DNA from 3 places in the Nonomuraea sp. bgisy101 genome. Region 1 is predicted to be linked to each of the others. Evidence: riboswitches for the same ligand, from Rfam matches in the RefSeq annotation. Region 1 holds a riboswitch; each other region holds the start of a gene.

Region 1 (3,266 bases):
GGGGCCGAGTCGGCCTACGGCTCCTACGCGCAGCTGTGCCAGGACCCGGCGGTGGACGTGGTCTATGTGGCCACCCCGCACGCCCAGCACCTGGAGGTGGCCGAGGCGGCCATCGCGGCGGGCAAGGCCGTGCTGTGTGAGAAACCTCTCACGGCGAGCCTGGCCGACGCCGAGCGGATGGTGGACCTGGCCAGGCAGGCTGGCGTGTTCCTCATGGAAGCGATGTGGATGCGCTTCAACCCGCTGATCAGAGGGCTGCTGACCGAGGAGCGGTTCGGGGCGCTGCGCTCTGTGCAGGCGTCGTTCGGGTTCGTCATGCCGTACGAGGAGCGGCATCGGCTGTGGGATCCCGCGCTGGGCGGCGGAGTCCTGCTGGACCTGGGGATCTACCCGTTCGGGCTGGCGCAGCTGCTGCTCGGCGAGCCGGCTGAGACGCATCTCACAGGATCGCTCGGTCCCTCGGGCGTCGACGCCGAGGTGGGGGCGCTGCTGACCTACGAGGGCGGGGCGCGGGCGCTGCTCGACACGTCCCTGCTCAGCCCGCTGGCCAACACCGCGACCGTGGTCGGGACGGAGCTGCGGGCCGACATCGCCGCGCCGTTCTGGGCGCCGCAGCGGATCCTGCTCTCAGGGCCCGGCGTCGAGCCCGAGGAACTCGTCCTTGACCCGGCCATGAACGGCTACGCCGAAGAGGTGCGCGAGGTACGGCTGGCACTGGCCGAGGGCAGGACGGAGAGCGCGATCATGCCGTTGGAGGAGAGCCTGGCGATGATGCGGATGCTGGAGGACGCGCGGATCAGGCTAGGCGCTCGCTAGCGCGGGCGGCGGCCTCCTCGTGCCCCGACCCCGCGGCCATGAGGAAGTGGGCCCGGGCCCGCTCCGGCCTGCCCTCCCTGTCCTCGAGCAGGCCCAGGTTGAACATGGCGCGCGGGGCCGCTTCCGGGTGGCCCGATTCGACAGCCTTGGTGTACCACCGGCGCGCGACCTCGGTGTTGCCGCAGCAGTCCTCCAGGACGCCGAGGTTGAACTGCGCCCTGGGTGTGGCGGCCCTGCCGTACCAGTGGCGAGCCTCGTCGAGATGGCCGCTCTCGTCCTCGATCAGCGCCAGGTTGAAGGCCGCCCGCTGGGCGGCCGCGGGATGACCCGATTCGATCGCCAGGAGATACCATCGCCGGGCTTCGTCCGGACGGTGTCCGTCTTCCCGCAGCCCCCTGTTGAACAGGTCCTGTGGCGACATGTCCTGACCGTAGATGATCGACGGACCTTTATCAATTTGTAAGCTACTTGCCTCATGTATTACCTTAGGCTCACTCAAGGCATAAACCGGGCAATCCGGACATTGCCAGACATTGCAATCATCACAGGTTCACCTGTGACCGCTGAATCCGCACCACGCGGAACCGGGGACCCAATCTCTCTGGGGTGAATCGGCACATCGTGCCGTAGGGCAGCTTCGCGTCCGAACCCGTCAGCTAACCCGGTAAGCGGCAGGAAGCTAGCAAGGAGTTCCCCTTCACATGGCAAAGCACAGCCGTAGCCGTGCCCCCAAGCTCAACTACGCGCATGCCGCGCTGGGCGCAGTCGTCATCGCCGGCGCGCTCGTACCCACCCAGATCGCTCAGGCCGACAAGCTCCCGCTTGCCGACAGCCCCCGGGTAGCCGCCCTCGCAGGCGCGCCCAAGGAGGACGCGGCCAGGGTCAGCGCCGCCGGCAAGGCTCAGACGAAGGCCATGCCGAGCGCTGCCGCGGTTCTGGCCGAGGCCAAGAAGCAGATCGGTATCAAGGAGAACGCCGCGGGCGGCGGCACCAAGTTCCAGAACTGGTACGTCAACTCGCAGCGCGCCAGGGAGACCGTCGCCAGGGACGGCGGCAGCGTCACCGCCTACGCCAACGCCGCGTGGTGCGCGATGTTCGTCTCCTGGGTCGGCGAGCAGACCGGCGCCCGTCCGCAGGTCGGCTGGGACGCCTACACCGTGGCTCACGCCAAGTGGTTCAAGGCCAACAAGCGCTGGGGCCAGACCCCCAAGCCCGGAGCGGTCGTCTTCTTCTCCTGGAGCGGCAGCAAGAGCCTCGACGACATCAACCACGTCGGTTTCGTCGAGAAGGGCAACGGCGACGGCACGATCTCCACGATCGAGGGCAACACCGGCAACGGCGTCGTCGAGCAGCGCGTCCGTCCCACGTCGCAGGTCGTCGGCTACGGCTACCCCACCTACTCGGGCTGACGATTCCGCCGCACTCCCCCGGCCCTGTTGCCAGGTCGGCCCGATGATCGAACCACGACTCATCGGGCACGTCTCCTGGTAACGGGGGCCCACCACGGGACCCGGGGCGGCCGCCGTCAGGGCCCTCGCCACGCGGGGCGCCTCGGCTCTCCCGCTTTCCAGCGGCGGGCCCCCTCCCCCCACCGCACGTGCCGTGTCCTCCCCCGGCCTTCCCCCCCGACGACACGCGTCCGGTCGCGGCGGGTCCAGGACACCTTCCCCTCCCGTCTCCGGCTGCCCCTGACCGGCGTCTCCGGCCAGGTCCCCCCTCCGTCGAACCCCTTTCGATGCGGTCCAGCGGCGCGCCGCGTCCGTCGCGGCCACCGCGTCGCCGATCCAGGCGTCCCGGCGCTCACGAGCGTCGAGTCAAAGGACCGTCGAGCCAGAGGAACGTCACGCCAGAGGACATCGCGTCAGAGGAAAACGGCGCGGCCGAACCGGGTCTCAGCCGGTCTTCCCCCTGTGGTGGGCAGCCGGACGACCCTGAGCACGCCGATGAGGATCAGGGCGAACCCGACGACCTGGCCGAGCGGCGGCCATGTGCCGCGTGCCGCGTAGACGTAGGCGAACCCGGCCACGGTCTCGACGTTGATGAGCATGCCCGCGGCCGTGGGCGACAGCCGGGCCGAGGCGACGTTCCACAGGCCCGTGGCCGCCCACGACACCACGACACCCAGCACGAGCACGGCGACGACGAACGCGGCCAGGTCCGGACTCTCCCCGGACGGGCCGGAATCGGGCGACAGTTCGCCCGACAGCGCGGCCACAGGAAGGCCGGCCAGCGTGACGACCCCCGTGCCGAGGCCGATCACCGTGGACCAGCCCCCGCCCGGCACCTCGGGGTGGCGGCTCAGGAAGCGCGCGTTGGCCAGCCCGTACCAGGTCCACAGGAGGACGGCGCCCACGGCGGCCAGCAGGCCGAGCACCTTCAGCCCGAGCGGCCGGTCCTCGGTGGGGGCGGCCCCACCCAGCTCCAGCGCGTTCACCACGGTCAGGCCGATC
Region 2 (3,266 bases), on a different contig from region 1:
CCCAGGCAGTCGGGGTGGGTGCCGTCGATCCACGGCTCGTCGGCCAGGTCGGCCAGCCGTACGCGCTCGGCCGCCGCCAGCGGGTGCTCGGCGGGCAGGGCGACCAGCAGCTCGTCCTCGAACAGGTCGAGCACCTCGAGCCCGGGTTCGGGAGCGGCGTCCCATGAGGTGCGCAGGTCGACGTCGATCGCGCCTTCCATCAAGCCCTCCCCGCCGACGGTGAGGGAGAGTTCGACGGCGGGGCGGGCAGCGGCGAAACGGCGGAAGCTCTCGGGGACGAACCAGGTGGCCGCGCTGGGGAAGGCCGCGACCCTGACCGTGCCGGCCTCGGCCGTGGTGAAGGCCCGCAACCTGGTCTCGAACAGGCTCATCCCGTTGAGCACGGCCTCGGCCTGCTCGATGGCCGCCAGGCCCGCCTCGGTGGGCTGGACGCCTCTCGGACGGCGGTGGAAGAGCGTGACGCCGGTGCGGCGTTCGAGGGTGGCGATCTGTCTCGAGACGGCCGGCTGGGTCATCGACAGGGCCTCGGCCGCTCCCGAGAAGGAGCCGCGCCGTCCGACCTCCAGCAGCACGCGAAGCGACCACGTATCAAGCATGCCGAGAGCTTATGGGTAGGGCGTAAGCTCTCGCTTCCGGCTCATGTTACTGGTGTGACATATGTGACAAATGGGACCTGACAAGTCGTCATCGGTACAAGTGTGACAAGGGTCACTTTCGCCCGACGAAGGGCTCTGTGGAGCAGCGGATCCGGTCCTGACAAGTGCCGGTCGGTGATCTTGACATCTTTACTTCGGCTTTGCCTGCCGTTGGGCATCCAGGTACCTTCTCGCATCGCGGCGACCAAGCCATGGCGCCGGCAACGTCCACCGGCCCGCGAAGTGGCCGGTGTGCGCGCAAAAGATCCGCTGGTCGCCGCGCCGAGGCCGCTGAGAGGCGTGCGCGGTCGACCTGCCGAATCCGTGCGGCATGGAGCACGGAGCCGGGGACCCACGTACCTGGGGTGAATCCGGCCTTCGGGCCGGAAGGGCGACTTCCACGCCCGAACCCGTCAGCTAACCCGGTAGGCATTCGTGGAAGTCCCGAGGAGACGTTCTGTCTACCCCCTTGAAGAAAACCCGTCTGTCCTGCCTTGCCCTGAGCGGCGTCGTGGCGGCGATGGGAGGAGTCGTCCTCCACGCACCCACGGCACAGGCGACCGTGACCGCTGAGGCGGTGAGCACCCTGAAGACGGTGAGCACCGCGCAGACGGCCGCGGCGTCGACGTCCAAGGCGAAGCAGCAGACCAAGGCCGCTCGGCAGAAGGTGAAGGCCGCCAAGGCCGTCGCCATGGCGAAGAAGCAGGTCGGCGACCCGTATCGCTTCGGCGGCACGGGACCGGGTGCCTTCGACTGCTCAGGACTGGTCCAGTACGCCTGGGCCAAGGCCGGCATCAAGATCCCGCGCGTGACGTACAGCCAGTACTCGCGCATCAGGAAGAAGGTCACATGGAGCAACCTCAAGCCAGGTGACCTGATGTTCTTCCGCGGGAAAGGCCACGTGGGCATGTTCGTCGGCCACGGCCGGATGATCCACTCGCCGAGCACAGGCAAGACCGTGCGGATCGAGAAGCTCAGCGGCTGGCGCAAGGCCTCCTTCGCCGGCGCGGTCCGCCCCGGCGCCTAGCCGGACGTCCAGAACCCCGTCCACCCCCCTCGGACGGGGTTCTGGCCTGTCCGGGCTAGCATCGCAGCCGTGGTGACCCGCAGAACGCTGCTGGCGGCCGCGCTGGCCTGCCCCGCGATCTGCACGGTGGCGGGGTCGGCGGGGCGTCGGCTGCCGCCCGAGGCCAGAGGGCTGTGGGCGGCCGGCGTCACCGTGGCGTACGGCACGCGCTCGCTCGTCGTGGGCCACGACACCGAGGCCGCGCTCCTCCGCGACCTCGCCTCCAGAGCCGACGCGGCCGCGCTCACCGTCTCCGCCGTCCTGCGGCGCGCCGTACGGCCGTTGGTGCTGGTGCCCAGGACCTCCGCGGAGGCCGCCGCGCTCGCGGGCACGGGAGCCGTGGAAGGACTGGCCGCGCTGGCCTCGCAGGGACGGGTGATCGTCCTGCCCGGCGCGTTCGCGCGGCTGACGCCCGTCGGCCGCGACGTCGTCCTCGCCCACGAGCTCACCCACGTGGCCGCCGGCACCGAAGGACGGCCCGTGTGGCTGCGGGAGGGCTTCGCCGACTACGTCGGCTACCTGCGCTCGGGCCTCCCCACGCGGGTGGCGGCGGCGGAGCTGGCGGCCGAGGCGCGCGCGGGACTGCTCCCTTCCGCGCTGCCCGCCGACGCCGACTTCGCGCCGGGCTCGCCGCGACTCGCGCAGGTCTACCAGGAGGCGTGGCTGGCCTGCCGGCTGGTCGCCACCGTGTACGGCGAGCATGCGCTCGTCGACCTCTACCATCGGGCTGCCGGACAGGATCTCGACCACGCGCTGGAGCCGCTGGGCCTGTCGGTCCGCGCGCTCGTCACACGTTGGCGGGAGTATGTCCGGGACGAGCTGACCGGCGCGAAGGGAAACGGATGAGGCGGCTGGACCGGCAGGCGGGCATCGCGCTGGTGGTGCTCGGGGCGGCGATCCTCGCGGTCGTGGCGTTCACCACGCCGTGGGACCTCCTGCGGGGTGCGCCCTCCGTACCGCCCGATCCCGCGCGGGACTTCACCGCCGCCGAGATCGCCCGAGCCCGAGCCTTCGACGCGGCCACCAGCGTGCCGGCCTACCTGTCACTCGGGCTGACCGTCGTGTTCGCGGGACTGCTCGTGGCCACGCCACTCGGCGCGCGCCTGCTCGGCAGGCTCAGAGGGCCGTGGTGGCTGCGGGTCGTCCTCGGTGTCGTCGTGCTGACCGCCGTCGTCGAGCTGCTGCGCTGGCCGCTCGGCATGTGGTTCGAGACCGAGCTGCGCGCCTTCGGGCTCTCCACCCAGAACTGGGGGAGCTGGACGGGCGACAGGTTGAAGTCCATCGGCGTGCGCGTCGTGCTGCTGTCCGTCATGGTGCTGGCGATCGTCGGCCTGGCCAGGCGCTTCAAGCGGTGGTGGGTGCCCGCGGCCGCCGGAGCGTTCGTGCTGACGGTGGGGGCCTCCTTCATCTACCCCGTCGTCTTCGAGCCGCTCTTCAACGACTTCACCCCGATGCCCGCGGGACAGCTGCGCACCCGGCTGCTCGACCTGGCCGAGCGGGCCGACGTGCCCGTCGAGGATGTGCTCGTCGCCGACGCCTCCCGCAGGACCACCGCGCTCAACGCC
Region 3 (3,266 bases), on a different contig from region 1:
GCACATGGCCGACGGCCGGGAGCTGATCTACTTCGATCGGCGCGACGACGCCGACAGGAGCGCGATCGACGAGCGCGAGCTGCCGCCCAGGCCGGTCGCCTCCGAGCTGCGCTACGACCCGCTCACCGAGGAGTGGGTGGCGATGGCGGGCCACCGGCAGACCCGCACCTTCCTGCCTCCGGCCAACGAGTGCCCGCTGTGCCCGACCAGGCCCGGGATGCCGACCGAGATCCCCGCGCCGGACTACGACGTGGTCGTCTTCGAGAACAGGTTCCCCAGCTTCTCCACCAACCTGGGCTCCTACACCGATCCAGGCGGCCTGAGCGAGGTGCGCCCTGGCGTCGGGCGCTGCGAGGTGGTCTGCTTCACCTCCGACCACGACTCCTCCTTCTCCGCCCTCTCCGACGAGCAGGTGGAGCTGGTCATGGAGGCATGGGCCGACCGCACGGCCGAGCTGTCGGCGATCCCCGGTGTGGAGCAGGTGTTCTGCTTCGAGAACAGGGGCGCCGAGATCGGCATCACGCTGGCCCACCCCCACGGCCAGATCTACGCCTACCCGTACGTGACCCCGCGCACCCGCCGGCACCTGGCGGCCGCGGCGGGCCGGCCGAACCTGTTCGCCGACGTGCTCGCCGCGGAGCGCGCGGGCGAGCGTGTGGTCGCCGGCAACGAGCTGTGGACCGCGTTCGTGCCGGCCGCCGCCCGCTACCCGTTCGAGGTCCACCTCTACCCGCACCGCCAGGTGCCCGACCTGGCCGCCCTCACCCAGGAGGAGCGCGCCGCCTTCGGTCCCGTCTACACCCGTGTGCTGAGAGCGCTCGACGGCCTGTTCGGCGTGGTCATGCCGTACGTCGCCGCCTGGCATCAGGCCCCCGTGCGGCAGGGTCGTGACCTGGCCTATCTCCACATGGAGCTGTTCAGCATCCGCAGAGCCCCGGAGAAGCTGAAATACCTCGCGGGCTCGGAGTCGGCGATGGGGGCGTTCGTCAACGACGTGCTGCCGGAGGAGGCCGCGCGGCTTCTGCGCACTCAGGTAGATCACTGACTTGGTGTCCGATTTAGGTCGCATTACCGCTGGTTTACTACTAACATCCCTTTTCGTCGGCTTTCACAGCCGTTACATGCCTAATCCCGGGCGCGTCGCCCGGGAGCCGGGGACCCACCAAGAACCTGGGGTGAATCCACGTCTGTGGTAGGGCCGCATCTCCCGCCCGAACCCGTCAGCTAACCCGGCCGGCAGACGGAGAGGATCGTTCGTGGCGTCCCCCACGTCTCGTTTCGCATGCGGTGCTCTTGCCGCGCTGTCCCTCATCATCGGTTCCGCGACGGCGGCCTCGGCTGCCCCCAAGCCGTCCGAGCCCACGTTGCGCGCCGAGTTGAAGGAGCTCAACACCAAGGTCGACAAGCTCATCGAGCGCTACAACGCCAAGCGGGTCTCGCTCGCCGAGGCCCGGAAGGCCGCCAAGACGGCGAAGAAGCGGCTGGCGACGGCCGAGCAGACGCTGGCCAAGGCCGAAGCCGAGGCCTCCAAGATCACCGAGATGCGCTACCAGGCCAGCACCCCCGACCTGCCGATGCTGCTCTACACCCCCGACCTCAACACCGCCGCGCTGCTCGAGCAGATGAGCGCCGAGCAGGATGCCGTGGTCAAGAGCGTCGCCGCGGCCCGCGACACCAAGAAGCAGGCCGCCACCGACGCGATCGCGCTCGCCGACCGGATCAAGACGGAGGCCGACCAGGTCGCCGACGACCGGAAGGAGGCCGAGGGCATGATCAAGGACATCGAGAAGAAGCTGCAGGGCCTCGTGCCGACGGGTCCGGGGCGCAAGAGCGACGGAAGCTGGGCGCCCGAGCTGCCCACAGGCTCGGAGAACATCACGCCGCGGACCAGGCTCATGCGCGACACGATCAAGAAGTCGTTCGCGCTGCCGTTCGAGGTGGGCTGCTACCGGTCGGGCGGCAGCGGAGAGCATCCGCTCGGGCGCGCCTGCGACTTCATGATGAGCTCGGGCGGCGCCACTCCGACGGCCGCCAACAGGACGCTCGGCGACCAGGTCGCCGCGTGGGCGATGAAGAACCAGAGCCGCCTGGGCATCAAGTACGTGATCTGGCGGCAGCGCATCAACAGCGGCAGCGGCTGGCGGGCGATGTCCGACCGAGGCAGCATCACCGCCAACCACTACGACCACGTGCACATCTCGATGAACTGATCCTTGCAGGGGGTCGGCGGCGAGCGTACGTTTGACTCGATGACCAGATTCATCCTTCCGGTCACGAGAGGCGCTCATGAAGACCGTCAACCTGATGGACCCCGGCCTGCTGACCGATCCGTACAGGGGTTTCGCCCAGCTCAGGGAGGAGGCGCCCGTCCTCCGCGCCTCCTTCCCCGGGCAGGACACCCCGATCTGGCTGGTCACCCGGTACGACGACGTCAAGTCCGTGCTGAGCGACCACCGCTTCGTCAACGACCCCGGCAACGTGCCCGGCGCCGAGGTCACCGACATGCGGGAGAAGCTGACACAGGCCAGAGGCGTCCCGCCCGAATACGCCCGCTACCTCACCGACGGGATCCTCGATCTCGACGGCGACGACCACCTCAGGCTGCGCAGGCTGGTCTCGCGCGCCTTCACCGCCAGGCGGGTGACGGAACTGCGGCCCAGGGTGGAGGAGATCAGCGCCGAGCTCCTCGACGCGCTGCCGACCGACCGCGTGGTCGACCTCGTCGAGGAGTACGCCTACCCGCTTCCCATCACCGTCATCTGCGAGCTCGTCGGCATCCCTGAGGCCGACCGCGCCCAGTGGAGGGTCTGGGGCGCTCGCATGACGACGATGGAGCCCGGCGCCCTCGCCGAGCCGCTCGTCGGCGTCGTCGAGTACATCCGCGACCTCATCCCCCGTCGCCGCGCCGAGCCCGCCGACGACCTGCTCACCGGGCTGATCAGAGCCCACGACGAGGACGGCGACCGCTTCACCGACACCGAGCTGATCACCATGGTGCTCACGCTCGTCCTCGCGGGCCACGAGACCACCGCCCACCTGATCGGGAACGGCGCCGCCGCCCTGCTCACCCATCCCGACCAGCTCGCCAGACTCCGCGCGGAGCCGTCGCTGGTGCCGCGCGCCGTCCATGAGCTCATGCGCTGGTGCGGACCCGTCCACGGCACGCGCATGCGCTACGCCGCCGAGGACGTCGAGGTCGGCGGCACGGTGGTCAGGCGAGGCGAGCCCGTGATGGCGCTGATCGTCAGCGCGAACGGCGATCCGCG

Evidence for each region. Region 1 has a riboswitch for cyclic di-AMP ahead of AC3EO4_RS51050 (CHAP domain-containing protein). Riboswitches for the same ligand answer to the same signal wherever they lie in the genome.
Region 2: it holds a riboswitch for cyclic di-AMP, as region 1 does, so the genes downstream of both, AC3EO4_RS01280 (C40 family peptidase) here and AC3EO4_RS51050 (CHAP domain-containing protein) in region 1, are expected to answer to the same signal.
Region 3: it holds a riboswitch for cyclic di-AMP, as region 1 does, so the genes downstream of both, AC3EO4_RS23080 (coiled-coil domain-containing protein) here and AC3EO4_RS51050 (CHAP domain-containing protein) in region 1, are expected to answer to the same signal.

Annotation. Positions count from the first base shown of each region.
Region 1 is NZ_JBYITD010000053.1:29,226-32,491, forward strand. It holds gene AC3EO4_RS51040 (Gfo/Idh/MocA family protein) at 1-816, shown strand, start outside; gene AC3EO4_RS51045 (tetratricopeptide repeat protein) at 797-1,237, opposite strand; cyclic di-AMP (ydaO/yuaA leader) riboswitch at 1,368-1,502, shown strand; gene AC3EO4_RS51050 (CHAP domain-containing protein) at 1,518-2,225, shown strand; gene AC3EO4_RS51055 (DMT family transporter) at 2,678-3,266, opposite strand, start outside.
Region 2 is NZ_JBYITD010000001.1:267,575-270,840, forward strand. It holds gene AC3EO4_RS01275 (LysR family transcriptional regulator) at 1-596, opposite strand, end outside; cyclic di-AMP (ydaO/yuaA leader) riboswitch at 940-1,082, shown strand; gene AC3EO4_RS01280 (C40 family peptidase) at 1,105-1,662, shown strand; gene AC3EO4_RS01285 (hypothetical protein) at 1,732-2,547, shown strand; gene AC3EO4_RS01290 (M48 family metallopeptidase) at 2,544-3,266, shown strand, end outside.
Region 3 is NZ_JBYITD010000012.1:25,803-29,068, forward strand. It holds gene galT (galactose-1-phosphate uridylyltransferase) at 1-1,045, shown strand, start outside; cyclic di-AMP (ydaO/yuaA leader) riboswitch at 1,113-1,253, shown strand; gene AC3EO4_RS23080 (coiled-coil domain-containing protein) at 1,257-2,210, shown strand; gene AC3EO4_RS23085 (cytochrome P450 family protein) at 2,287-3,266, shown strand, end outside.